3 regions of the Salinicola sp. MH3R3-1 genome follow, and region 1 is predicted to be linked to each of the others. Evidence: predicted binding sites of a transcription regulator. Region 1 holds the regulator's gene; each other region holds the start of a gene.
What was found. The regulator sigma-54, encoded in region 1, starts transcription at its own class of promoters, with help from an activator protein. The targets are predictions, from matches to a motif close to TGGCACNNNNNTTGCTNT.
Positions count from the first base shown of each region.

Region 2: a site for sigma-54 is predicted at 6,197-6,214, ahead of BTW08_RS02220 (P-II family nitrogen regulator). Genes of this name have one in related genera too.
Region 3: a site for sigma-54 is predicted at 3,244-3,261, ahead of BTW08_RS02435 (NCS1 family nucleobase:cation symporter-1). Genes of this name have one in related genera too.

Region 1 is NZ_MSDP01000021.1:28,309-36,243, forward strand. It holds gene BTW08_RS13760 (PTS sugar transporter subunit IIA) at 1-427, opposite strand, end outside; gene raiA (ribosome-associated translation inhibitor RaiA) at 437-745, opposite strand; gene BTW08_RS13770 (RNA polymerase factor sigma-54) at 864-2,315, opposite strand; gene lptB (LPS export ABC transporter ATP-binding protein) at 2,453-3,178, opposite strand; gene lptA (lipopolysaccharide transport periplasmic protein LptA) at 3,311-3,841, opposite strand; gene lptC (LPS export ABC transporter periplasmic protein LptC) at 3,838-4,449, opposite strand; gene BTW08_RS13795 (KpsF/GutQ family sugar-phosphate isomerase) at 4,697-5,707, opposite strand; gene BTW08_RS13800 (ATP-binding cassette domain-containing protein) at 5,919-6,734, shown strand; gene mlaE (lipid asymmetry maintenance ABC transporter permease subunit MlaE) at 6,731-7,513, shown strand; gene mlaD (outer membrane lipid asymmetry maintenance protein MlaD) at 7,510-7,935, shown strand, end outside.
Region 2 is NZ_MSDP01000003.1:25,496-33,430, reverse strand. It holds gene BTW08_RS02255 (amino acid ABC transporter ATP-binding protein) at 51-830, shown strand; gene BTW08_RS02250 (Rid family detoxifying hydrolase) at 855-1,247, shown strand; gene BTW08_RS02245 (host attachment protein) at 1,472-1,888, shown strand; gene BTW08_RS02240 (LysR family transcriptional regulator) at 1,913-2,839, opposite strand; gene BTW08_RS02235 (ferredoxin--NADP reductase) at 2,991-3,767, shown strand; gene glnK (P-II family nitrogen regulator) at 4,014-4,352, opposite strand; gene BTW08_RS02225 (ammonium transporter) at 4,521-5,771, opposite strand; gene BTW08_RS02220 (P-II family nitrogen regulator) at 5,797-6,135, opposite strand; gene BTW08_RS02215 (accessory factor UbiK family protein) at 6,447-6,773, shown strand; gene BTW08_RS02210 (YifB family Mg chelatase-like AAA ATPase) at 6,962-7,935, shown strand, end outside.
Region 3 is NZ_MSDP01000003.1:63,683-71,617, reverse strand. It holds gene BTW08_RS02445 (dihydrodipicolinate synthase family protein) at 1-547, opposite strand, end outside; gene BTW08_RS02440 (4-hydroxyproline epimerase) at 614-1,561, opposite strand; gene BTW08_RS02435 (NCS1 family nucleobase:cation symporter-1) at 1,767-3,194, opposite strand; gene BTW08_RS02430 (ureidoglycolate lyase) at 3,598-4,083, shown strand; gene BTW08_RS02425 (sodium:solute symporter family protein) at 4,144-5,637, opposite strand; gene BTW08_RS02420 (RidA family protein) at 5,826-6,218, opposite strand; gene BTW08_RS02415 (D-aminoacylase) at 6,272-7,741, opposite strand; gene BTW08_RS02410 (MurR/RpiR family transcriptional regulator) at 7,785-7,935, opposite strand, start outside.

The sequences.
Region 1 (7,935 bases):
GCAGCGCGGCCTGCGTCTCGACCTGACGCAACTGCTGGCGGACGCTGCTCTGGCTCATGATGCCGGCGACTTCTGCCAACAGCGAGAGATGGGCTTCATCGGCCTCTTCCGGCACCAGCAGTACGAACACCAGGTCGACCGGTTCGCCATCGATCGCATCGAAGTCGATCGCATCCTCCAGGCGCATGAAACCGGCCACCGGCACCTTGCAGTGAGGGCTGCGCGCATGGGGAATGGCAACGCCGTGACCGATTCCCGTGCTGCCCAGCCGCTCGCGGCCGATCAGACGACTGAAAACTTCCTGGCTATCCAGGCTGGGTGTGTTTTGGGCGATGAAGGTGCTGAAGAATTCCAGCAGACGTTTTTTGCTGCCCCCCGTGACCCCGTAAAGGGTACGTTCGGGGGGCAGAATGCTTTCCAGTGTCATCATCAGGCGTTAACGGGCGCCAGCGCCTTGGGCGCGGGCTTGTGCCTTCTCTTTGTGTTTGACCAGTTGACGGTCGAGTTTGTCGGCCAGCGAATCGATGGCGGCGTACATGTCGGTTTCGCTAGCCTCGGCGTGTAGGTCGGCGCCAGCGGCATGCAGGGTACAGGCAGCCTGTTGACGCTCCTTCTCGACACTCAGGGTGACCTGAACATTGGTGATGTTGTCGTAGTGACGCTCTAAACGAACGAGCTTCTCTCCGACATAGTCCCGTAGGGCGTCGGTCAGCTCGACATGGTGGCCGGTAACGTTCACTTGCATGGCACGCTCCTGTTGCGGCAGATGGCACTTCGGATTGTAACCCTTTTCAGGGCACTGCAAAGTCATCGTGATCGATCTGACGTAGATTGGCGAGCGTTGGTTGATCTTCCGCTCGGACTCAAGCCAGACGTTTGCGTTCGCTGGAGGAGGGAATGCCCATGGCTTCACGATATTTGGCCACGGTCCGCCGGGCGACGCAGATTTCCGACTGGGCCAGCAATTCGACCAGTTTGCTGTCCGAGAGCGGCTTTCGCGGTGGCTCCTCGCCGATCAGCTTCTTGAGTCGGGCGCGAATCGCGGTGCTCGAATAACTATCGCCATCGCTTCGCTGGCCACCGACCTGACTCGAGAAGAAATACTTCAATTCGAAGACGCCGCGAGGCGTGTGGATGTATTTCTGGGTGGTGACGCGGGAAATCGTCGATTCATGCAGTTCGACGCTGCCGGCGATGTCGGCCAGGATCAGCGGTTTCATGGCTTCCTCGCCGTGGGCGAGGAAATCGACCTGACGCGACATGATCTCGCGGCCGACGCGCAACAGGGTGTCGTTGCGGCTGGAGAGGCTCTTGAGCAGCCAGCGGGCCTCCTGAAGGTGCTGGCGCAGAAAGATATTGTCGTCGCTCTTGTCGGCGCGTTTGATCAGCGCTGCGTAGTCCGGCTGGATGCGCAGGCGCGGCAGTGATTCGGCGTTGAGTTCGATACGCCAGCCCTCGGGGGAGGGCGTGGCGACGAGATCGGGAATCACGTAGTGGTCGCGACTGGTATCGAAGCGCTGCCCCGGGCGAGGTTCGAGCGTGCGAATCAAGGCGATGACGCAGTCGAGTTCGTCTTCTTCCAGGCGCAGGCGCCGCATGAGCAGGCGTCGGTCGTTGCCGGCCAGTGCCTCCAGAAACTGACGTACCAGCCGCTTGGCCTGGGGCAGCAGCGGGGTTTCGCTCGCCAGCGTGCCGAGCTGAAGCAACAGGCATTCGCGCAGATCGCGGGCGCCGACCCCGGTGGGATCGAACTGCTGTACTCGCATCAGAACATGCTCGAGGTCCGCCGTGCTGACGCTTTCGCCGCGCTGGGCTCGGAGGCCGGCGGCGAGCTCGTCGAGTGAGCCGGTGAGATAGCCGTCGTCACCGATGGCGTCGATCAGGCATTCGCCCAGCTCGCGCTCGCGGCCGTCGAAATCCCCCATCGCCAGTTGCCATGACAGATGGTCGTGCAGGCTGGTGGCGATTGCATTGCGGTCGAAATCCGGCGCGTCTTCGCTGCTACTGCCGTTGCCACTGAGCGAGCCCGCGTTGGCATCCTGGTAGGTGTCGCTCCAGTCGCTGTCGAGCGCCAGTTGGTCGGGAATATCGCTTGCCCAGTCGTCCTCGGGCGCTTCCTGAGACTCTTCTTCGGAACAGGGCTCTTCGGAATAGGGTTCTTCCAGCTCCAGCATCGGATTGGATTCGAGGGCTTGCTGGATCTCCTGGCAAAGGTCGAGCGTCGACAGCTGCAGGAGTTGAATCGCCTGCTGGAGCTGAGGCGTCATGGTCAACTGCGTGCCGACTCTAAGTTGCAGCGAGGGCTTCATGGACATGGTGAGGCGATCGTCACAATCAACGAGAAGGGGACTACGTTACTGACTGATCGGGTAGCGTGCAACGACTTATGCAGGAAAACGATGCAAGAAACATGCCAGTGGCTCGCATCAGTTGGTGCCGGTTCGCAAGGCGGTCATAGCCGGAATTCGTGACCCAGATAGACGTCACGCACGCGCTGATTGTCGAGAATGGCGTCCGGACGACCTTCCGCGATGATCTGGCCATCGCCGACGATATAGGCGTTATCGCAGATATCGAGCGTTTCGCGCACGTTATGATCGGTGATCAGTACGCCGATTTCGCGATCACGAAGCTGGCGGACGATACGCTTGATATCGCCGACCGAAATCGGATCGACACCGGCAAAGGGTTCGTCGAGCAGTACGAAGGCGGGCTCGGTAGCCAGTGCCCGGGCGATTTCCACGCGGCGACGTTCGCCACCGGACAGGCTCATGCCGAGGTTGTCACGGATGTGGTCGATATGAAAATCGTTGAGCAACTGCTCGAGATGATGGCGGCGTCCGGCACGGTCCAGATCCTTGCGGGTCTCGAGGATGGCCATGATGTTGTCGGCCACGCTCAGCTTGCGAAAGATCGAGGCCTCCTGCGGCAGATAGCCGATCCCGGCGCGGGCGCGGTCGTGCATCGGGGCGCGACTGAGGTCGTGATCGTCGATATGGACGCTTCCCGCATCCGCCTTGACCAGGCCGACGATCATGTAGAAAGACGTGGTCTTGCCGGCCCCATTGGGGCCCAGCAGGCCAACGATGCTGCCCTGACGCAGGGTCAGGCTGAAATCATGGACGACGCGGCGTCCCTTGTAGCTCTTGGCCAGATTGGCGGCCGTCAGCGTTTTCATTCGGTCGTTCCTTGTCACGGCACAACGCGGGGCAGAGCAGACCGTCGCGATCGCGACGGAGATCGGCATCTGGCCCGCTCACTTCGAATATCGGGTCTCGAGCACCCTCGGGATCCGGGCGCGATCGAGGTGCTATTGGGACGATTCGCGCGGGGTCAGCGTCATGCGGACGCGGCCGTCGCTGTTGCCGTCGCTGTCCTGGCTGGCGCGAGCCTGGACGCGGCGTGAGTCGAGATAGTACTCGACGTAGGCGCCGTCGAAAGTATCGCCGCCCTGGTGCAGTTCGGCGTTACCGATCAGCTCCACCCGCCGTTCTGCGGCGTGATAGACCACGGTATCGCCCCAGCCCTTGACCAGTTCCTGGTCGGCCCCCGGCTTCTGTTCGAGATAGGCGCGCTCGCTGCCCCCGCCCTTGGCCGTGACCTGGCCGACCTGACCGTTGTCGGCGCGCTGGATATCGACCCGCGCAGCCTTGAGATGCATGCTGCCCTGCTGCATGTCGACACCGCCGGTGTAGACGGCAGTACCTTGACGGTCATCGATATCGAGCTGGTCCGCCGCGATCTCGATCGGCGCGCTGGCGTCGCTTTCCAGCGCGTTCGCCGAGAAGCTTGCGATGCCCAGCGTCGTCAGCACCAGAAGTTGGCCGAGTTCTCGCCTCATGATCCTTGATCCTTGGGTTGCTGTGACTGGGATTGCTGTGGCAGGCGTCCCTGCACGTTGTCGGTCAGGCGCATACGATCTTCATCGATCCAGGCATCGAAGCGGTCGCCACGCATGCTCTGGTCATGCTGACGCAACACGGCGGACGTGTCACTCCAGACGTGCGCCTTGCGGCTGTCGTAATGCAGCGTTCGGGTCTCCAGGCTCCAGGCCTGTTCCGGCTGTACCAGGCGCGCGTTGCCTTCCAGCGTCAACTGCTCGCCGCTACGATTCATGATGCCCGTGTCACTGGTCACCTGCCACTGGCGCTGCTGGTCATCGGTCAGGTAGCCATGAGGGGTCTGGGTGCGAATGATGTCATCGGCCGGCGTATGCACCAGGCGAGGCGTTTCCAGCCGCTGGTAGGCACGGCCCTGCTCGTCGTAGCGGGTCATGCTGGCATCCTCGAGGTAGTAGTCGGGTTCGCCCGCGGTATTGCCGAGAGTTTCTCCGCTATCGTTGTCCCCGCGCTGGTCCAGATAGGTCAAGCCACCCCCCAGTGCCAGCAGCAGTACCAGCAGGCCGAGGCGGCGCCACCAGGGAGACTGAAATCGGGTCGTCTTGGCCACGGATTCTCCTCGTGTGGGTCGATTGGGTCATGATCGGCTATCTAGGATAGCGGTCGTATTCATCGAGCGTGCATTCATCAAGCGGCAACGATCGGCGCTTGTCGGTGCTCTGATCGGTGTCGTGATCGACCTGATGATCTACGCTTGGGTCCATGATTCGATAGACGGTGCGATAGATGCCCGGATGGACGACGCGCTCGGCGGGTCCTTCTCGCTTTGACGCCGCATGGTCTTGACGCCGCGTAGTTCAGATCACGCCGCTTCTAAGCAGATCATGCATGTGCAGCGCGCCGACCGGAATACCGTTCTCGACCACGGCCAGCGCGGTGATACGGTTGTCTTCCATGATCCGCACCGCTTCGGCAGCCAGCATCTCCGGTGTCGCCGTCTTACCGCCGCGAGTCATGACATCGTCGACCCGGAGCAGCGTGAAATCGCCGCGCTGATCGAGCGTTCGACGGAGATCACCGTCGGTATAGACACCGGCGAGCACGCCGTGTTCATCGACGACGCAGGTAAAGCCCATGCCCTTGAGTGTCATCTCGAGCAGTGCTTCTCTCAGCGGGCTGCCAGTGGCGACGCGAGGCAGGCGGTTGCCGTCGTGCATGAGATCGGCGACCCGCAGTAACAGACGTTTGCCCAGCGTGCCGCCGGGATGGGAAAGCGCAAAGTCCTCGGCACTGAAGCCACGGGACTCGAGCAGTGCCAATGCCAGCGCATCGCCCATGGCCAGGGCGGCGGTCGTGGACGAGGTTGGCGCCAGATCGTGGGGGCAGGCTTCGCGAGAAACGCCGACATCGATATGCACGTCGCTGTAGCGGGCCAGCGTGGAGGCCGGTCGGCCGGTCAGACTGACCAGCGGTGCGCCGAGGCGTTTGAACAGCGGCAGCAGGCCGGTGATTTCCTGAGTCTCGCCCGAATTGGACAGGGCAATGACGACGTCGTCGCCGGTGATCATGCCAAGGTCGCCGTGACTGGCTTCGCCGGGATGAACGTAGAAGGCCGGAGAGCCGGTGCTGGCCAGTGTCGCCGCCATCTTGCGGGCGATGTGGCCTGACTTGCCCATGCCGGTCACGATCAGGCGCCCGCGGCAGTCGAGCAGTAGCCGGCAGGCCGCGTCGAAAGAGTCGTCGAGTTTCTCGACCAGTTCGCCGATGGCCTGCTGTTCCAGCGTCAGCGTGCGTCTGGCACTGGCGCGAAAGTCCAGCCCGGTGGGTTCGCTCGGCGGCTCGGCGGAAGCGGTTCGGGATTCGGTCATGGCATGCATATCGGTCGCGGTATGGAGAGCATCACGCTCGGATCGATTCTTCAAAGGCGATGCAAAGGATAGAGAGTATACCTTCGTTTGCGCGGGGATTCGTCCCCGGGACGGTGGCGGGTCTTGTCATCGTCGAGTGACGGCTGGTCGCTGCCGGTTAGGTTAGGATACAATGTTCGATAATCAATCTCACTGAACTGGTGGATGCTGCATGGATGACCCGATTATGGTCGAGGTCAAGGATCTGCACTTTTCCCGCGGCAACACTGACATTTTTCGCGGTGTCGATCTGCAGATTCCGCTCGGCAAGATAACCGCTATCATGGGGCCCAGCGGAACCGGCAAGACTACCCTGTTGAAGTTGATCGGGGGGCAGCTGGTGCCGGATCGAGGGCAGGTCCTCATCGACGGCCAGGACGTACACCAACTTTCCCGGCGTTCGCTGTTCACGCTGCGGCGCCGGATGGGCATGCTGTTCCAGAGTGGTGCCCTGTTCTCCGACCTCGACGTGTTCGAGAACGTCGCGTTTCCGCTTCGGGTTCATACCGAACTACCCAACGCGATGATTCGTGACATCGTGTTGATGAAACTGCAGGCGGTGGGGTTGCGGGGTGCGCGGCATCTGATGCCGTCCGAGTTGTCTGGCGGCATGGCCCGGCGTGTCGCGCTGGCGCGAGCGGTGGCGCTGGACCCCGAGCTGGTGCTCTACGACGAGCCGTTCGTGGGTCAGGATCCGATCTCGATGGGTGTGCTGGTGCAGCTGGTCAAGAAGGTCAATCAGGCCCTCGGATTGACTGCCGTAATGGTCTCCCACGACATCAAGGAGACACTGTCGATCGCGGATTACGTCTATATCATCGCCGACGGCCGGGTCATGGCGCATGGCACTCCCCAGACACTCAACGTCAATGACGATGCCCATGTAAAGCAGTTCGTACATGGCGAGCCCGACGGGCCGGTGCCGTTTCACTATCCGGCTCCGGATTTCTTCGACGACATTCTGGCGCCGGCAGGGCAGTTCTCATGACGCGATATATCGCCGCGCTGGGTCGGGCCACCCTCGACACCTTGAGCACGATCGGTCGAGCCGGTCTGTTCCTGATTCAGTCGATCTTTTGCCTGCCTTCCCGCGAGGGTTTTCATCTCTGGCTTCGCCAGATGCATTTCGTTGGCGTGATGTCGGTAGCGATCGTGCTGGTGTCTGGGCTGTTCATCGGAATGGTGCTGGCGCTGCAGGGCTTCACCATTCTGGTGAGTTTCGGGGCGGACGAGGCTCTGGGCCAGATGGTCGCGCTGTCGCTGGTCCGGGAATTGGCGCCGGTGGTCGCTGCGCTGCTGTTCGCCGGCCGCGCGGGCTCTGCGCTGACTGCCGAGATTGGCCTGATGAAGGCCACCGAACAGCTCACCAGCATGGAGATGATTGGTGTCGATCCGCTGCGGCGCATCGTCGCCCCGCGGTTCTGGGCCGGTTTCATTTCGTTGCCGATCCTGACCGTTCTCTTTGGCGTGGTCGGTATCTGGGGGGGGTATCTGGTCGGCGTCGATTGGCTGGGTGTCTACAAGGGTTCCTACTGGAGCAACATGCAGGACAGCGTCGACTTCGTCGATGACGTTCTCAACGGTGTGATCAAGAGCCTGGTATTCGGTCTGGTCGTGACCTGGATCGCAGTATTCCAGGGTTACGACCTAGTTCCCACCTCGGAAGGTATTTCACGCGCGACCACCCGGACGGTGGTATACGCCTCGCTGGCGGTATTGGGCCTCGATTTCGTGCTCACCGCGTTGATGTTTGGAGATCTAGGATGAAGCGCAATAATTTGCTGGAACTGGGCGTCGGCATTTTCATGCTGGCAGGCATTCTGGGTCTGGTGTTCCTGGGTCTCAGGGTCAGTGGCCTGGGCGTGGGAATGCCCAACGATACCATCACGCTGAGTGCGAACTTCGCCAACATCGGCGGATTGCGGCCCCAGGCCAAGGTCACCATGTCCGGCGTACGCATCGGCGAGGTGACCGATATCCAGCTCGATCCCAAGTGGTTCGATGCCAAGGTCACCATGCAGCTGGATTCGAAGTACGACGGCAAGCTCTCCAACGACACCACGGCGGCGATCCTGACCTCGGGGTTGCTGGGAGAGCAGTACATCGGCCTGACCGTGGGCGGGGCGCCCGACATGCTGCATGACGGCGATGTCATCCACGATACTCAGCAGGCGCTGGTGCTGGAGGAA
Region 2 (7,935 bases), on a different contig from region 1:
TCCGCACCCATGACCTCACAGAACAAGATTGTCATCAGGAAATCATTGCCATGAGCGAAGCAACAGCGTCTCGAACCACCGCGCCCGGCAGCGACGGCCCGATGATCGAGATCGATCATCTCAACAAGTGGTACGGCAGCTTCCATGTGCTGCGCGATATCAACCTGAACGTGGCCAAGGGCGAGCGCATCGTCATCTGCGGCCCTTCGGGGTCGGGTAAATCGACGATGATTCGCTGCATCAATCATCTGGAAGAGCACCAGCAGGGCTCGATCGTGGTCAATGGCGTGCCGATGACCAACGACGTCAAGCGGATCGAGCAGATCCGCCGCAACGTCGGCATGGTCTTTCAGCACTTCAATCTGTTTCCGCATCTGACCGTGCTGGAAAACTGCTGCCTGTCCCAGATCTGGGTGCAGAAGAAGCCGAGAGCCGAGGCGGAAAAGACCGCCATGGAGTATCTCGAGCGCGTCCAGATCGCCGATCAGGCGCTGAAGTATCCCGGCCAGCTCTCGGGCGGCCAGCAGCAGCGGGTGGCGATCGCCCGGGCGCTCTGCATGCGCCCCGAGGTGATGCTGTTCGACGAGCCGACGTCGGCCCTCGATCCGGAAATGATCAAGGAGGTGCTCGACGTCATGATCGAACTGGCCCACGAAGGCATGACCATGCTCTGCGTCACCCACGAGATGGGCTTTGCCAAGACCGTCGCCGACCGGGTGATCTTCATGGATCAGGGCCAGATCATCGAAGAGGCGCCGCCGACCGAGTTCTTCAACAATCCGCGCTCGGAACGCACCCAGCTGTTCCTCAGCCAGATTCTCGGGCATTGAAATAGTCACTGAGGGCAGCGACATATGGGTATCGAGAAACTCTTCGTCAACGGCGCACCGCAGCCGATCGCGCCGTTCTCCCACGCCTGCAAGGTCGGCGATCTCGTCTTCATCACGGGGCAGATGCCGACCGTGCCGGAAACCAACGAGATGCTGCTGGGGACGTTCACCGAACAGACTCATCGGGTGATGCAGAACCTGGCGATCGTGCTGGATGCCGTCGGCAGCAGCTTCGAGCATGTCGTCCAGAGCCGGGTTTTCATCACCAACATGGGGCATTTCGAAGAGGTGAACGGCGTCTACGCCAGCTACTTCGAGAACCCGTTACCCACGCGCACCTGCATCGGTGTCACCGGCCTGGCCGGTGGCGCCGATGTCGAGGTGGACATGATTGCCTGGATACCGCCTGCCGCCTGAAAGACGGCTGTCCACGTTTCGACGACGCCCCGCTCTTCAGCGGGGCGTCGTCGTTTCCGGACCTGAGGGAAGGCAACAGAGGAAAGGGAGCGAAGAAAAGGGAGCGAAGAAAAGGGAACGGGGGGATGAAAGAAGGGAGGAAAGAGAGCGTCGGGAAGGTTGAGCGCCGGACGAATCTCTACCACGCTAGGAAGCGTACGATCCACGGACCAGGAGAATCGATCATGGACAAGACCTTAGTCGTCGTCGCCGACGCAGCACGTGCCCGAATCTTCGCACGAGCGGCGAAATCGTTGCAGGAGATCGAGACGCTGACGCACCCGGAGTCCCAGCTGCATACGGGAGACCTGCGGACGGGGGGCGAGGGTTCGGCCACCTCCGGGGCCAGCCAGCGCCAGACCGGCAACGACAATGCCACTTCCGAGAAGCAGGCATTGGCCTTCGCCAAGGAAGTCGCCAGCTACCTGCGCGACGCGCGAACCCAGGGCAAGGCCGATAACTTCGTGCTGATCGCCGCGCCTCAGTTTCTGGGTCAGCTGCGTGAAAAGCTCGACAAGCCGACTCTCGATTGCGTGACCCAGACGCTCGACAAGGATCTCTCGAAGGCCAGCGAAGACGAGATCGCCGCCAAGCTCGATTGATTCCGCTAGCCGGCGGTTCTTCTTTCAGGGGACCGTCGGCAGCTCGATCTCATCGCTACGTTGAATGCCGGCAGTCATCTCCCGGCACAGCCGTAGAAATTCCCGCATTCCGGTGGTCAGGTATTTCTGGCGGTGCCAGATGAAGGCGAACCGGCGCGTCAGATCCAGCTCGGGTGTGGCGATCGGCACCAGACTGCCGCGGCGAAAGGCGTCTCTCAGTGCCAGCCGCGAGACGCAGCCGATGCCGAGGCCAGATTCCACCGCCCGTTTGATCCCTTCGGTATGTTCCAGCTCCAGCAGGATGTTGAAGCGGCCCCGCCGGTGGCGCATGGCGTGCTCCAGCGTCCGGCGCGTCCCGGAACCTACCTCGCGCATGATCCAGGCCTCACGCAGTAGCCGTTCGACATCGGCGCTGCCCTCGCTCGCCAGCGGATGGCGTGGCGAGCAGAACACGGTGAGGTCGTCTTCGATCCACGGTTGAATGACGATATCGTCATGCTGGCAGTCGCCTTCGATCAGCCCCAGATCCAGCTCGTGCAAGGCGATACGCTCGACGATGGACGCGGTGTTGCGGACCTGAAGCCTGACCCGGCTTTCGGGGTAGCGTTGCATGAAGTCGCTGATCAGCAGCGTCGCCAGATAGTTGCCGATGGTCAGCGTGGCGCCCACTTCCAGTGAGCCGATGCCGGATTGACCCTGCAGCAGCTCCTCGATCTCTTCGCCCCGATCCAGCAACGCCACCGCCTTGGGTAGCAGCTGAAAACCCAGCGCATTCAATTTGAGACGCTTGCCGAGCCGATCCAGCAGCTGGCAGTCGAACTGCTTTTCGAGCTCCGATAGAGCGGTGCTCGTTGCCGACTGCGACATCGACAGCGTCTCGGCGGCGCGAGACACGCTCTGCTGCTGAGCGATGGCCACGAACACCTCGAGCTGACGCAGGGTATAGCGCATGCCGGCATCCTTTATCGGTTCTGTGGATATAGGTTATCCAAATAATCCACTTAACAGAATACCGCGTTTTTCTTATAGTTCGACCATCTACTCGGCATCTCGGTTATGCCTTTTCGCTATTATCGTTCGTCGTTATCGCAAGGACCCGATCATGAGCAAGTTTGCGTTGGAAGAGGTGTTGAGCGTTCATCACTGGAACGACACGCTGTTCAGTTTCCGCACCACACGCGAGCGCAGCCTGCGTTTCAAGAACGGGCAGTTCGTCATGATCGGCCTGGAAGTGGACAGCAAGCCGCTGGTGCGCGCCTACTCGGTCGCCAGCCCCAATTACGAAGATCATCTCGAGTTCTTCAGCATCAAGGTGCAGGACGGCCCGCTGACATCGCGTCTGCAGCACCTGAAGGTCGGCGACCAGATCATGGTCAGCCGCAAGCCGACGGGTACGCTGGTCTGTGACGATCTGCTGCCGGGCCGCAACCTGTACATGCTCTCCACCGGCACGGGTCTGGCACCCTTCATGAGTCTGATCCAGGATCCTGAAGTCTACGAGCGCTACGAGAAGGTCGTGCTGATTCACGGCGTACGCTCGGTCAGCGAGCTGGCCTACGCCGACTTCATCTCCAGGGAGCTGCCGGCGCACGAGTACCTGGGCGACGAGATCCGCGAGAAGCTGGTCTACTACCCGACGGTGACGCGCGAGGAGTTCCACACCATGGGGCGTCTGACCGATCACATTCGCAGTGGCAAACTGTTCGAGGACACCGGCCTGCCGCCGCTGGACCCGAAACAGGATCGGGCGATGATCTGCGGCAGCCCGGCGATGCTCGAGGAGACCAGCGGCCTGCTCGACGAGCTGGGCTTCGCCATTTCGCCGCGGATGGGCGAGCCGGGTGACTACGTCATCGAGCGCGCCTTTGTTGAAAAGTAAGGTCGAGAAGTAACCCTAGTCACGAGCTACGAGCTACGAGCTACGAGCTACGAGCTACGAGCTACGAGCTACGAGCTACGAGCTACGAGCTACGAGCTACGAGCTACGGGCTCCGAGCTACGGGCTCCGAGCTATGGGCTCCGAGCAAAATCAAAAATCGGTTTCGAGTTCCGAACGAAAGATGCCAGCGACGATATCGTCGCTGGCATCTTTTCGTTCAAGAGCAACATTTTGCGGCTCGCGGCTTTAAACGGCGTCCTTGCCGGTCTCGCCGGTACGAATACGGATGACCTGCTCCAGCGGCGAGACGAAGATCTTGCCGTCGCCGATCTTGCCGGTGTTGGCCACCTTGGTGATCGCGTCGATCACCTGGTCGCTCATGGAGTCGTCGACGGCGACCTCGAGCTTGATCTTGGGAAGGAAGTCGACCACGTATTCGGCACCGCGGTAGAGCTCGGTGTGGCCCTTCTGACGACCGAAACCCTTGACCTCGGTCACGGTGACGCCCTGCACGCCGATCTCGGATAGAGACTCACGCACGTCGTCCAGCTTGAACGGTTTGATGATGGCGGTAACCAGTTTCATGGAAGTTCTCCTCGCATGCGATAGGCGGATGATGTGCGCTCAAGTCTTGGAGTGGCCTTACGGATGCCATACGACTGTTAGTTTAAGCATACACCGCCGATCGCGGGAATTAAAAAAGGCCCCCCGAAGGGGGCCAGGGGAGCACGCCAGCTCACTCGGTGTGTCGGCTCACTTCTTGCCGACGTTGAATTCAGGATAGGCTTCCATACCGCATTCCGCGATATCGACGCCTTCATATTCTTCTTCTTCGGAGACTCGGATACCCATCACTGCCTTGATGATGCCCCACACGATCAGGCTGGCAATGAAGGTCCAGGCGAAGATGGTCACGATTCCCAGCAGCTGCGCAGCGAACGTCGCATCACCGTTGGAGAAGGGCACCGCGATCAGGCCCCAGATGCCGACCACGCCGTGAACCGAGATCGCGCCGACCGGATCGTCGACCTTGACCTTGTCCAGCGTCACGATGGCGACGACCACCAGCAGGCCGCCGACGGCGCCGATCAGTGTCGCGCCAAGGGCGGTGGGAGCCAGCGGCTCGGCAGTGATGGCCACGAGGCCAGCCAGCGCGCCGTTCAGCGCCATGGTCAGGTCGGCCTTGCGGAACCACAGCTTGGCCAGGATGATCGCGGCGATGACGCCACCGGCAGCGGCCGCATTGGTATTGACGAAGACCTGGGCGACGGCATTGGCTTCACCGACATTGGAGACCATCAGTTCCGAGCCACCGTTGAAACCGAACCAGCCCAGCCACAGGATGAACGTGCCCAGCGTCGCCAGCGGCAGATTGGAGCCCGGGATCGCGTAGATGGCGCCGTTCTTGCCGTACTTGCCCTTGCGTGCGCCCAGCAGCAGAACCCCGGCGAAGGCGGCTGTCGCGCCACACAGGTGGACGACACCGGAACCGGCGAAGTCCTGGAAACCGGCTGCGTCGAGGAACCCACCGCCCCATTTCCAGTAGCCCTGAACCGGATAGATGAAGCCGGTCATGACGACGGCGAAGAGCATGAACGCCCACAGCTTCATGCGCTCGGCAACGGCGCCGGAGACAATCGACATGGCAGTAGCAACGAACACGACCTGGAAGAAGAAGTCGGAGCGAGCGGAGTAGTAGACATCGCCGCCGCTGGACATCACGTCGTCGACGCTGTGTTCCGCACCGATCAGGAAACCCAGGTTGGGGAAGAAGCCGCCGCTCTCGCTCGAGTACATGATGTGATAGCCGACCAGCAGATACATGGTGCAGGCAATGGCGTAGAGAACCACGTTCTTGGTCAGGATCTCGGTGGTGTTCTTGGCACGGACCAGCCCCGCCTCGAGCATGGCGAAACCGGCCGCCATCCACATCACCAGAGCGCCCGTCACCAGAAAGTAGAAGGTGTCGAGTGCGTAGGAAAGTTGAACCACTTGATCATTCATTCTTTTGTCTCCTCGTTCCGCGCCGTCAAACGGCGTCGGCCCCGCGTTCCCCGGTTCGAATCCGGATCACATCTTCGAGTGGCGTGACGAACAGCTTGCCGTCGCCGATCTTGCCGCTGTTGGCCGCATTGCGAATCGAGTCCAGCACGCCATCGACGCGCTCGTCGTCGACGGCAACCTCGACCTTCACCTTCGGCAGGAAATCGACGACGTATTCCGCGCCGCGATAAAGCTCGGTATGGCCTTTCTGGCGACCAAACCCTTTCACTTCTGTGACGGTGATGCCCTGCACGCCGTTATCGGCCAATGCTTCACGCACATCGTCGAGCTTGAAGGGTTTAATAATGGCGGTGATGAGTTTCATCCCTTTACCTCTCCCATAGTCGAGTCGGCCCGTAGTCGAGTCGGCTTGCGCCCTTGGGGTATACGCATGAAGCGTGCCAGCTGAGTTTTAAGATATATAAATCAGCTATCTATCGTTATTTTTATGGCTTTTCGTGTTACCGCTACCGATCGTGCAACTCTGAATTGCACCAAAATAATGCACGTCTCTTTCGAGGCCGCACCTTTCGTGAGCAGCCGGATCCGGGCGGTCGAGCGCAGGCGTTACGGCACAACTTTGCGTATGCTGAACGGCAAGCCATCAAGGCATCCGACCCTCAAGGAGATAACGTCATGTCGGCACAGGATCGATTCGAACGTCTGACCAAGCAGCTGGGCGACAAACTCCACGGCGCGTCCCAGGCGCCGGGAGATATCCAGCGCAACATGCAGGGCGTACTCCGCGGGGCGATCGAGCGCATGGAGATCGTTTCGCGAGAGGACTTCGATATCATGATGGAGGTGCTGCAGCGCACGCGTGAGCGTGTCGAAGCGCTGGAAGAGCAGGTCGCGGCACTGGAAAATACTCTGAAGAGCGAGCAGGCGGCGCAGCCCAGGGTAGAGCCGGTAACCCCGCCCGCGGACGACGTGGATGGCAGTGCTCACGGCAAGAAGCCCTGATCGAGCGCGGTCACGAAGATGTGTCATCGCTGGATGACGGACAATCGGGAAACCGCTTACCGGGGCCGACAATGGTCACCAAAGGTTGCGAAAACACGTAACAATATGTAGTTGTGTTGGTTGAGGAGGCGCCGCCCGGCGACTCTTTGGCCTGCGGCGACCGCCCAGGTGCCGACCTGGGAGACGACATGACCCTTGCCATCGTGCGCGCTCGCGCCAGCCTCGGACTCGAGGCGCCGGAAGTCTTGATCGAGGTTCACCTCAGCAACGGTCTACCGGGGCTGACGCTGGTCGGGCTTCCGGATGCCGCGGTCAAGGAGAGTCGCGAGCGGGTACGCAGCGCGCTCATCAACGCGGGTTTTGAATTTCCCTCACGTCGCATCACGCTCAATCTGGCGCCCGCCGATCTTCCCAAGGACGGCGGGCGTTTCGATCTGCCGATCGCCCTGGGCATCCTGATGGCGTCCGGCCAGGTGCCGGTGGAATCTGCAGCGACCCTCGAAATCGTCGGCGAACTGGCCCTGGATGGCTCGCTGCGCCCGGTCACGGGCGTACTGCCCACGGCCTTGGCGGCGCGCCGGGCCGGGCGGGGGCTGATCGTTCCGCTAGCCAATGCCGACGAGGCGGCGCTGGCCGATGGCGTCGAGGTGTTCGCGGCGGGGCATATCCTGCAGGTGGTGGGGCATCTGCTGGGTCGGGAAAAACTCCCGGTGCACCAATTTGAGGCGCCCCACCAGTCGCGCGTGGCACCGCCGGACATGGCGGATGTCAAAGGCCAGCACCAGGCGCGCCGGGCACTGGAAGTCGCCGCCGCCGGCGGTCACAACCTGCTGCTGGCGGGGCCGCCTGGCACCGGCAAGACCATGCTGGCGAGCCGTCTGGCCGGTATCCTGCCACCGCTGACCCAAGACGAATCGCTCGAAGTCGCGGCCGTGCGCTCGGTCTGCGGGCTGCCGATTCTGGAGCGTTGGGGCCAGCGGCCGTTCCGCAACCCGCATCATACGTCGAGCAGCGTGGCGCTGGTGGGCGGGGGTTCGCGCCCGCGCCCCGGCGAGATATCGCTGGCGCACCAGGGCGTGCTGTTTCTGGATGAACTCCCCGAGTTCGACCGCCACGTGCTGGAGGTGCTGAGGGAGCCGATGGAGTCGGCGCAGATTCTGGT
Region 3 (7,935 bases), on a different contig from region 1:
CCTGAGAGGTGATGTGCTCGGCCGCGTAGCGCAGGTCGTTTGCACCGCCGAACTCCTTGAACCCGATCAGATTGGGATGTTCGCGACGCAGCGCGAAGAACAGCTCGGCGCGGGTGGCGAAGCCGTAATAGGGGCTGTTGTAGATCACCGCCGGCAGCTCAGAAGCGGCTTTCAGAATCGCCGAGAAGTGCGCCTTCTGCGCCGCGGGCGCGGTACCGCGAGAGAGCACGCGAGGAATGACCATCAGCCCCCGGGCGCCGACCTTGGCCGCGTGGGCGGCGTGGGAGACGGCTTCCTTCGAGTTGACCGCGCCGGTGCCGACGATGACGGGTACGCCGGCGGCAACCAGTCGCGCCACGCCTTCCTGGCGTTCGGCCTCGCTCAGTAGCGGCCAGTCGCCCATCGAGCCGCAGTAGACCACCCCGCGCATGCCGAGATCGACCAGCTCGCGTCCCTTGGCAACCAGCGCGTCATAGTCGGGCGTGCGATCGGCGGTGCAGGGGGTCATCAGGGCAGGAATGCAGCCGGTAAAGATGGAGTCGTTCATGGTTGTCCTCTGGAATCTGTTGATGATCTGTCGGGATGAGCCTACGGATGGCTATTTCCCGTATGGCTACGACGCGGTAATGCCCCAGGCGAACGGGTCGTTCTCGTCGATCAGTAGCGTGGCATCGGCGGTCATGTAGGCGCTGCCGGTGATGGAGGGCAGTACCCGTTCGCCCTCCCACTCGTAGCGTCCCTCGAAGCGGCTGCCGGTGATGCTGGCCTGGACCCAGGTCTCGCCGGGAGCCAGCTTGCCGTCGGCGGCGAGACAGGCCAGCTTGGCGCTGGTGCCGGTGCCACAGGGGGAGCGGTCGTAGGCCTTGCCGGGGCAGAGCACGAAGTTGCGGCTATCGGCCGGGTTTTCCGCGCCAGCGTCGTCGGCGAACAGCTCGACATGATCGATATGGCCGCCGTTTTCACCGGTGATCTTCTGGGCGTCCAGCGCCTGGCGGATCGCCCAGGTAAAGGCCGTCAGCGCCTCCTCGTTGGCCAGGGTCACCGTCTGATCATGCTCGCCGACCAGAAAGAACCAGTTGCCGCCCCAGGCGATATCGCCATGCACCACGGCGTAGCCCGGCACCTCGACCGGCACGCGCTGGCGGTAGCGATAGGCGGGCACGTTGCGCACCGTCACCATGCCGTCCTGGTGCAGCGTGGCGCTGACCGGACCGACGGTGGTGTCGATCTTGTGTTCGCCGGGCGCGATCATTCCGAGATGATGCAGCGATGCCACCAGACCGATCGTGCCGTGGCCGCACATGCCCAGGTAGCCTGAGTTGTTGAAAAAGATCACGCCGCAGGTCGCGCCTGGCGTAACCGGTTCGCAGTAGAGCGCGCCGACCAGTACGTCATTGCCACGTGGCTCCAGCAGGCAGGCGCGCCGCCAGTGATCGTGGGATTCGCGCAGCGCGTCGCGCTTCTCGACCAGCGTGTCGCCCGGCAAGGTCGGGAAGCCGTTCATGACCAGGCGCGTCGGCTCTCCCCCGGTATGGGAGTCGATGACATGGATGCGCTTCATGCAGGCTTTCCTCTGATCTGGACGGGCTCGCAAGCTTCGGAGCAAGCATCGGGGTGCGTGATTCACGCATTGTAGATTTTATACAATCTTCGCGACGCAATGTGAAGCCGTGTCGTAAGGGAAATCCAGCGTGACACAAAAAAACGGCGCGGAAGGCGCCGGTAAGGGAGAGAACGCTAGGCGTTCAAGGAGACAGAGCGGACGTCTACGAGGCGACGGCCGCCGCGGCGGTAGCGCGGCGCATCGCCATCGAATAGAACGTCGCACCGAGCGCGCCGCCGATGAACACCGAGAAGTGGCCGAGATCGCCCAGCGGCAGGAAGTTGATCACGATGCCGATCACGCTCGCCGCGATCACCGCCTTCACCGCCGCCGGATTGAAACCGTTGCGATACCAGTAGGGGCCGTCGGGATCGACGCTGAACAGGGCATCGACATCGATATGCCCGCGGCGGATGCGGTAGTAGTCCATGATCAGGATGCCGTAGAGAGGGCCGATGGCCGCTGCCAGCAGATCGACGGTGTAGTGGATGATCTCCGGGTTGCTGAACAGGTTCCACGGAGTCAGAAAGATCGAGCCGACGGCGGCGATGAAGCCGCCGGTGCGAAAGCTGATCTTGCTCGGTGCCATGTTGGAGAAGTCGAACGCCGGGGCGACGAAATTGGCGACGATGTTGATACCGATGGTCGTCGTCACGAACGTCGCGGCCCCCAGTACGGCGATAAAGGTGTTGTCGAGGCGCGAGACGGTCTCGATCGGGTCGTCGATCATCTCGCCAAATACCGGAATCGTCGCCGAGACCATCATCACCGTGGTCGCCGAGAACACCAGGAAGTTGACCGGCAGGCCCCAGAAGTTGCCGCGTTTGACGTCATCGAAGGTGCGCGCATAGCGGGTGAAATCGCCAAAGTTGAGCGTCGGGCCGGCAAAATAGCCGGCGACGATGGCGGCCGCGATCACCATCTGCCACAGCTGTTCGCCGGGAGAGAGCTGGATATCGCTCAGGGTAAAGCTGATATTGGCCCAGCCCGCCTGCCACACCAGCCAGGCGGCGAGCGCGAACATCACCAGATAGACCGCCGGGCCGCTCCAGTCGATGAAGCGCCGGATCGAATCCATGCCGCGCCAGAATACGATCGCCTGCAGACACCACAGCAGCATGAAGCTGATCCAGCCCAGGTAGGAGAGCCCCAGGAAGCTGGGTCCGGCCAGCGATTCCATGCCGGGGAACAGGCGCAGGATCACGATGGTCAGGGCGTTGGAGGCGAGAAACGTCTGAATGCCGTACCACACCACCGCGATCAGGCCGCGAATCATCGCCGGAATGTTGGCGCCCAGTACACCGAACGAGAGCCGACAGATGACCGGGAACGGCACTGCGGCTTTCTGGCTCGGCCTCGCCATCAGGTTGGCGAAGATCTGGACGATGCAGATGCCCACCAACAGCGAGATCAGCACCTGCCAACCGGCCAGGCCGAGCGCGAACAGGCTGGCGGCGACCACGTAGCCGCCGACGCTGTGAACGTCGGAGAGCCAGAAAGCGAGGATGTTGTACCAGTTCCAGTTCTGCGTGGTTGGCGCCAGGTCGGCGTTGTAGAGCCGATCGCTGTAGCCGGGAGGTTGTTGCGACATGGCGTGTGCCCTCCGCGGGGCCGTCTTGTGATTGTGATCCCATTTTTTGTATACAAGATGTGTGCCATTTTGGCCATTAACGATGGTCTAAGGTTGTCGCAATTGGGCAGGAGACGGTCGGCGACGAATAATCACGTCGCAGACCAAGGCGTTAGGCCGTGGGGTTTCATAAGGACCTGTTCGCTGGATCTCGGTAAAGCGCGCTCTACAGAGACCATTAAACAGGTTTAGAAGCTCATGATGAGTGGCAGAGCATGATCAAGGCGCAAAATATTGATCCTCTGCACTCTATCGGTGCGAGAAACGGTATCGATGGGTTTTTGTGTACGATAGCCGGATTCAGGAAGCCGAAACCAACATTTGCGGCCGACATTTGAAGCTGATCAAAAGGGGAATAGAGATCATGATGGAATTGACCGCGCGGCCCCTGACGGCGGAGGCTTTCGCGCCGTTCGGCGACGTGATCGATGCGCGCACCAGCGCCGCTTTCCCGATCAACAACGGGCGTACCCAGCGACATCACGATCTGGCTCGGGTGGAGATTCTGGACGCGCCGTCACGAGCGCTGATTAGCGTGTTCGTGAGCCAGCCGGTCTCGTTGCCGTTGGAGATCGAGCTGCTGGAGCGCCATCCGCTGGGCAGCCAGGCGTTCATGCCGCTGCACGAGGAGCGCTTCATCGTCGTGGTGGCGCCGCCGGGAGACGAGATCGATCCGATGAGGGTCTGTGCCTTCGTCACCGACGGTCGCCAGGGCGTCAACTATCGCGCCGGTACCTGGCATGCGATCCATTCGGTGCTGGAACATGAAGGCGAGTTTCTGGTCGTCGACCGCGGCGGCTCGGACAATCTCGACGAGCGACCGATGGCGATTCGGGTGCTGATGGCATGACATGGAACGACGACGCCCCACTAGAGAGCGGGGCGTCGAAGGCATCATCTTGCCATTGGCTCAGACCGATTTGCTGCCGCTGATCGCCGCAGCCGGATCTTCATCCAGCTCCATGCGCTCGCGTTCGTCATCGATGATCTTGAGCGCCTGCTCCGGAGTCACTTTGGAGGCCGGCGTGACCAGACTGACCACGACGCCAACGACCAGCGCGACCAGCACCGCCGGAATGCTGGGGTTGCCCCAGAAGGCCGTCCAGCTATCCACGTTGATCACCGCCAGAGACGTGGCAGACGCAGCGATCAGCGTAGCGATGGCGCCCTGCCAGTTGTAGCGTGGCCAGAAGCGTCCCAGCACGCCACATACGAACATCCCGGCCATCACGGTCGCGATCATGCTGGTGATATAGCTGATGACGTTGTTGGAGGTCAGCGCGAACAGCAGCGCCAGGCCGATGGTGGCGACCAGCGCCAGCCGTGACAGGCCCACGACCTTGCGGGCCGACGGCGTGTGACCGGTGAACAGCACGTAGACGTCGCGCAGCAGGATCGAGACGCCAGCGATGGCATCCGAACTCGCGCTGGACATGGTCGCCGACAGCCCGGCGACCAGCAGCAGCAGGCCGAGCCACAGCGGCAGGATCTCGGTGGCTAGGAACGGGAAAGCGAAGTTGCTGTTGTCGAGGCTAGGGTTCAGCGCATGGGTCGCCATGCCGATGATCGCCGGAATGATCGAGAAGAACAGATAGAGGACGCCGGTGATGATGAACGACTTGCGCACCGAGCTGACCGAGTTGCCGGAGTAGATCCGCTGGCGGTAGGAGGGCGTTGCCAGCACGCCGACGGCGATGACGGCGGCGAGAGAGATCGCCGGTATCAGTCCGATCTTGTCGACACCCAGGAAACTGGTGGCCGCGACATCCATGTTGGTGCCGAGACCCGAGAAACCGCCGACTTCGACCAGCGCGATGATCGCCATCACGATGAAGCCGACGAACAGGATCACGGCCTGCACGGTATCGGTCCAGATCACCGCCATGTAGCCACCGATCACGCAGTAGATACCGAAGCCCAGCGCGACCAGAATGCGCGCCGTGGTCAGATCGATCCCCGCCATCCACGACAGATAGAGCCCGCCGCCGAGAATGTGCGCGCCCAGCCAGCCGATGCAGGCGATGTAGATCAGCACGGCGACGATGTTGCGAACCCAGCGATTGGCACCGACGTAGTAGGAAAGCTCTTCGCTCATGGTCATGAAGCGGAAGCGGCGAACCGGCGCGAAGCACAACGCCAGCAGGATCACGCCGATGGAGCCGCCGATACCGTAGAGCGCGCCGGCCCAGCCGTTGGCGTAGCCGAAACCGACGGCGCCCATGCTTGAACCGGTGCCGACCATGGTCGCCACCGTGGTACCGATGGTCAGAAAGATCGGGACGCTACGTCCGCCGAGCAGGAAATCGTCGCCGCTGCCGCGACTGTTGCGAGAAACCCACCACCCGAACGCGATCATGATGATCACGTAGGCGATAAAGGTCCCGAGGAAAACGTGACTGTTCATAATGACCTCTTATAATTGTCGTTCCGGTCGTTGCCGCGACCGGAGCAGTGTGGAATGTCATGGCCTATGGGGTTTTTCACTGCGGTCGCGCCCTTGCCGGGGCGCGGCCACCTTTCTTGCAGATGTTCCAAAGCGTCTCTTCAACGCATTCGATCAACTTTCGGGCGATGCGTACGCGCAGGCGCTTATCAGGCGCGATCAGCGCGATAGCACTTGATGTCGACCTCGACCTTACAGTCCACCACCAGATCCTGAACGCTGCAGATCCGCGCCGGCGGGTGATCGCCGAACACTTCCTTGAACACCTTGTTGAACGAGCTGAAATAGCGCGCGTCGGTGAGCACGGCAGTGACATGGACCACGTCTTCCACGCCGTAGCCGGCTTCCTCGGCGATCTTCAGGCAGTTGGCGAACGCCAGCCGCGACTGCTCGACGATGCTGCCTTCGACGACTTCGCCGTCGGTCATCGGAGTCTGGCCGGAGACGAACAGCCAGCCGGCCGCTTCGGTGGCGCGGGCGAAGGGCAGTTTCTGGCCACCGGTGCCGACGCCGCCTTCGACGCCATAACGTTTGATGCTCATACGGTTTTCTCCTGGGTTGTCTCAATGATCGGATGGGTAATGCGAGTGAAAAATCATGACGCCGTGCGGGAAGGCCGAGCCGACAGCCGGACCTGACGCCGCAGCAGTCGTCCGGCCCTATGTTCGCTGGCCTCGCCCTGGCGATAGCTGACCACGCCGTTGACGACGACCAGCTCGATGCCGCCTGCTCTGGCGATCGGCGCGGTGTAGGTCGCGGTGTCCTCGAGCGTGTCGAGGTCGAACAGCACCAGATCGGCAAAAGCGCCGACACGGATTTCGCCGCGATCGGTCAGGCCGAAGTTGGCGGCGGAAAGCCCGGTCATCTTGCGCACCGCCTCGGTCAGCGGCAGCAGTTGCAGGTCGCGACTGTAATGCGCGAGCACCCGCGGAAACGCGCCCCACAGCCGCGGATGCGGATGCGGATCGTTGGGCAGGCCGTCGGAGCCGACCATCGACAACGGATGCGACAGCACCTGACGCATGTCCGCCTCGCTCATGTTGTGATAGACCGCGCCGGCCGGCTGCAGACGCCGGGCCGCGTCCATCAGCGACAGATCCCACTGTTCGGCGATCGCCTTCAGCGGCTGGCGGGCCATCTCCGGATGCGGGTCGGACCAGGTGATGAAAATGTCGATCTCGTCGGTGACCTGACCCAGATCCAGCGTCGAGGAGCCGGCGGTGTAGGGGTAACAGTCGCAGTGCACGCCGTGTGATAGCGCGGCATCGTCGAGCTTGGCCAGCGCCTTGGGCGCGTTGCCCCAGTTGCCGGCACCGGCACACTTGAGGTGCGAGATCACCAGCGGTGCCTGACCGTGTCTGGCGGTGGCGAAGGCCTCGTCCATTGCCTCGGGGAGGCCCGCGAACTCATCGCGCAAATGCGTGGTATAGACGCCACCGGCGCGGCCGACGGCCTCGACCAGCGTATCCATCTCGGCCGTGGGCGCGTGATAGGCGTTGCGGTAGGCGAGTCCGGAGCTCATGCCGACGGCGCCCTCGGCCAGCGCGATTTCCAGCTGTTCGCGCATCGCGGCAATTTCACCATCGCTGGCGGCCCGGTCGAAGCGATCCATGACCTGGCTGCGCAGGCTGGTGTGGCCGATCAGCGCAGCCACGTTGACGCTCGGCTGTGCCTTGGCGATCGCCTCGGCGTAGGCGGCGAAGCTCGGGTAGCAAAAATCCTCCGCGCGGCCGAGCAGGTTCATCGGGTCCGGCACCTCACCGGCCAGCTTGACGGGGCTAGCGCTGATGCCGCAGTTGCCGACCACCACGGTGGTGACGCCCTGGGACAGTTTCGGCAGCATTTCCGGCTGGCGAATGACATTGGTGTCGTCATGGGTATGCACGTCGATGAAGCCGGGGGTGAGAATCAGCCCTTCGGCATCGATGACCGTTCCCGCCTCCTCGCCGTCCAGATCACCGATGGCGACGATTCGGTCGTCGTCGATCGCGATGTCGGCGATGAAAGGCTCGCGTCCGCTGCCGTCGATGATGCTGGCGCGGCGAATCAACAAATCGTGGGACATCGTGACTCCTGGATGATGGTTCCCGGAGAGCGCTCCTGGGCGCTCAATCCCCCAGCGGCTGGCGGTTGTCGCCGCCGCGGTGGGCATCGAGAGTGATCTTGAGTCGTCGCAGCTTGTCGCGAGTGCGCGAGCGATGCCGCAAGGCCAGGCCAAGCGCCAGCATGTCGATGGCGGCCATCATGGCGTAGCGCGAC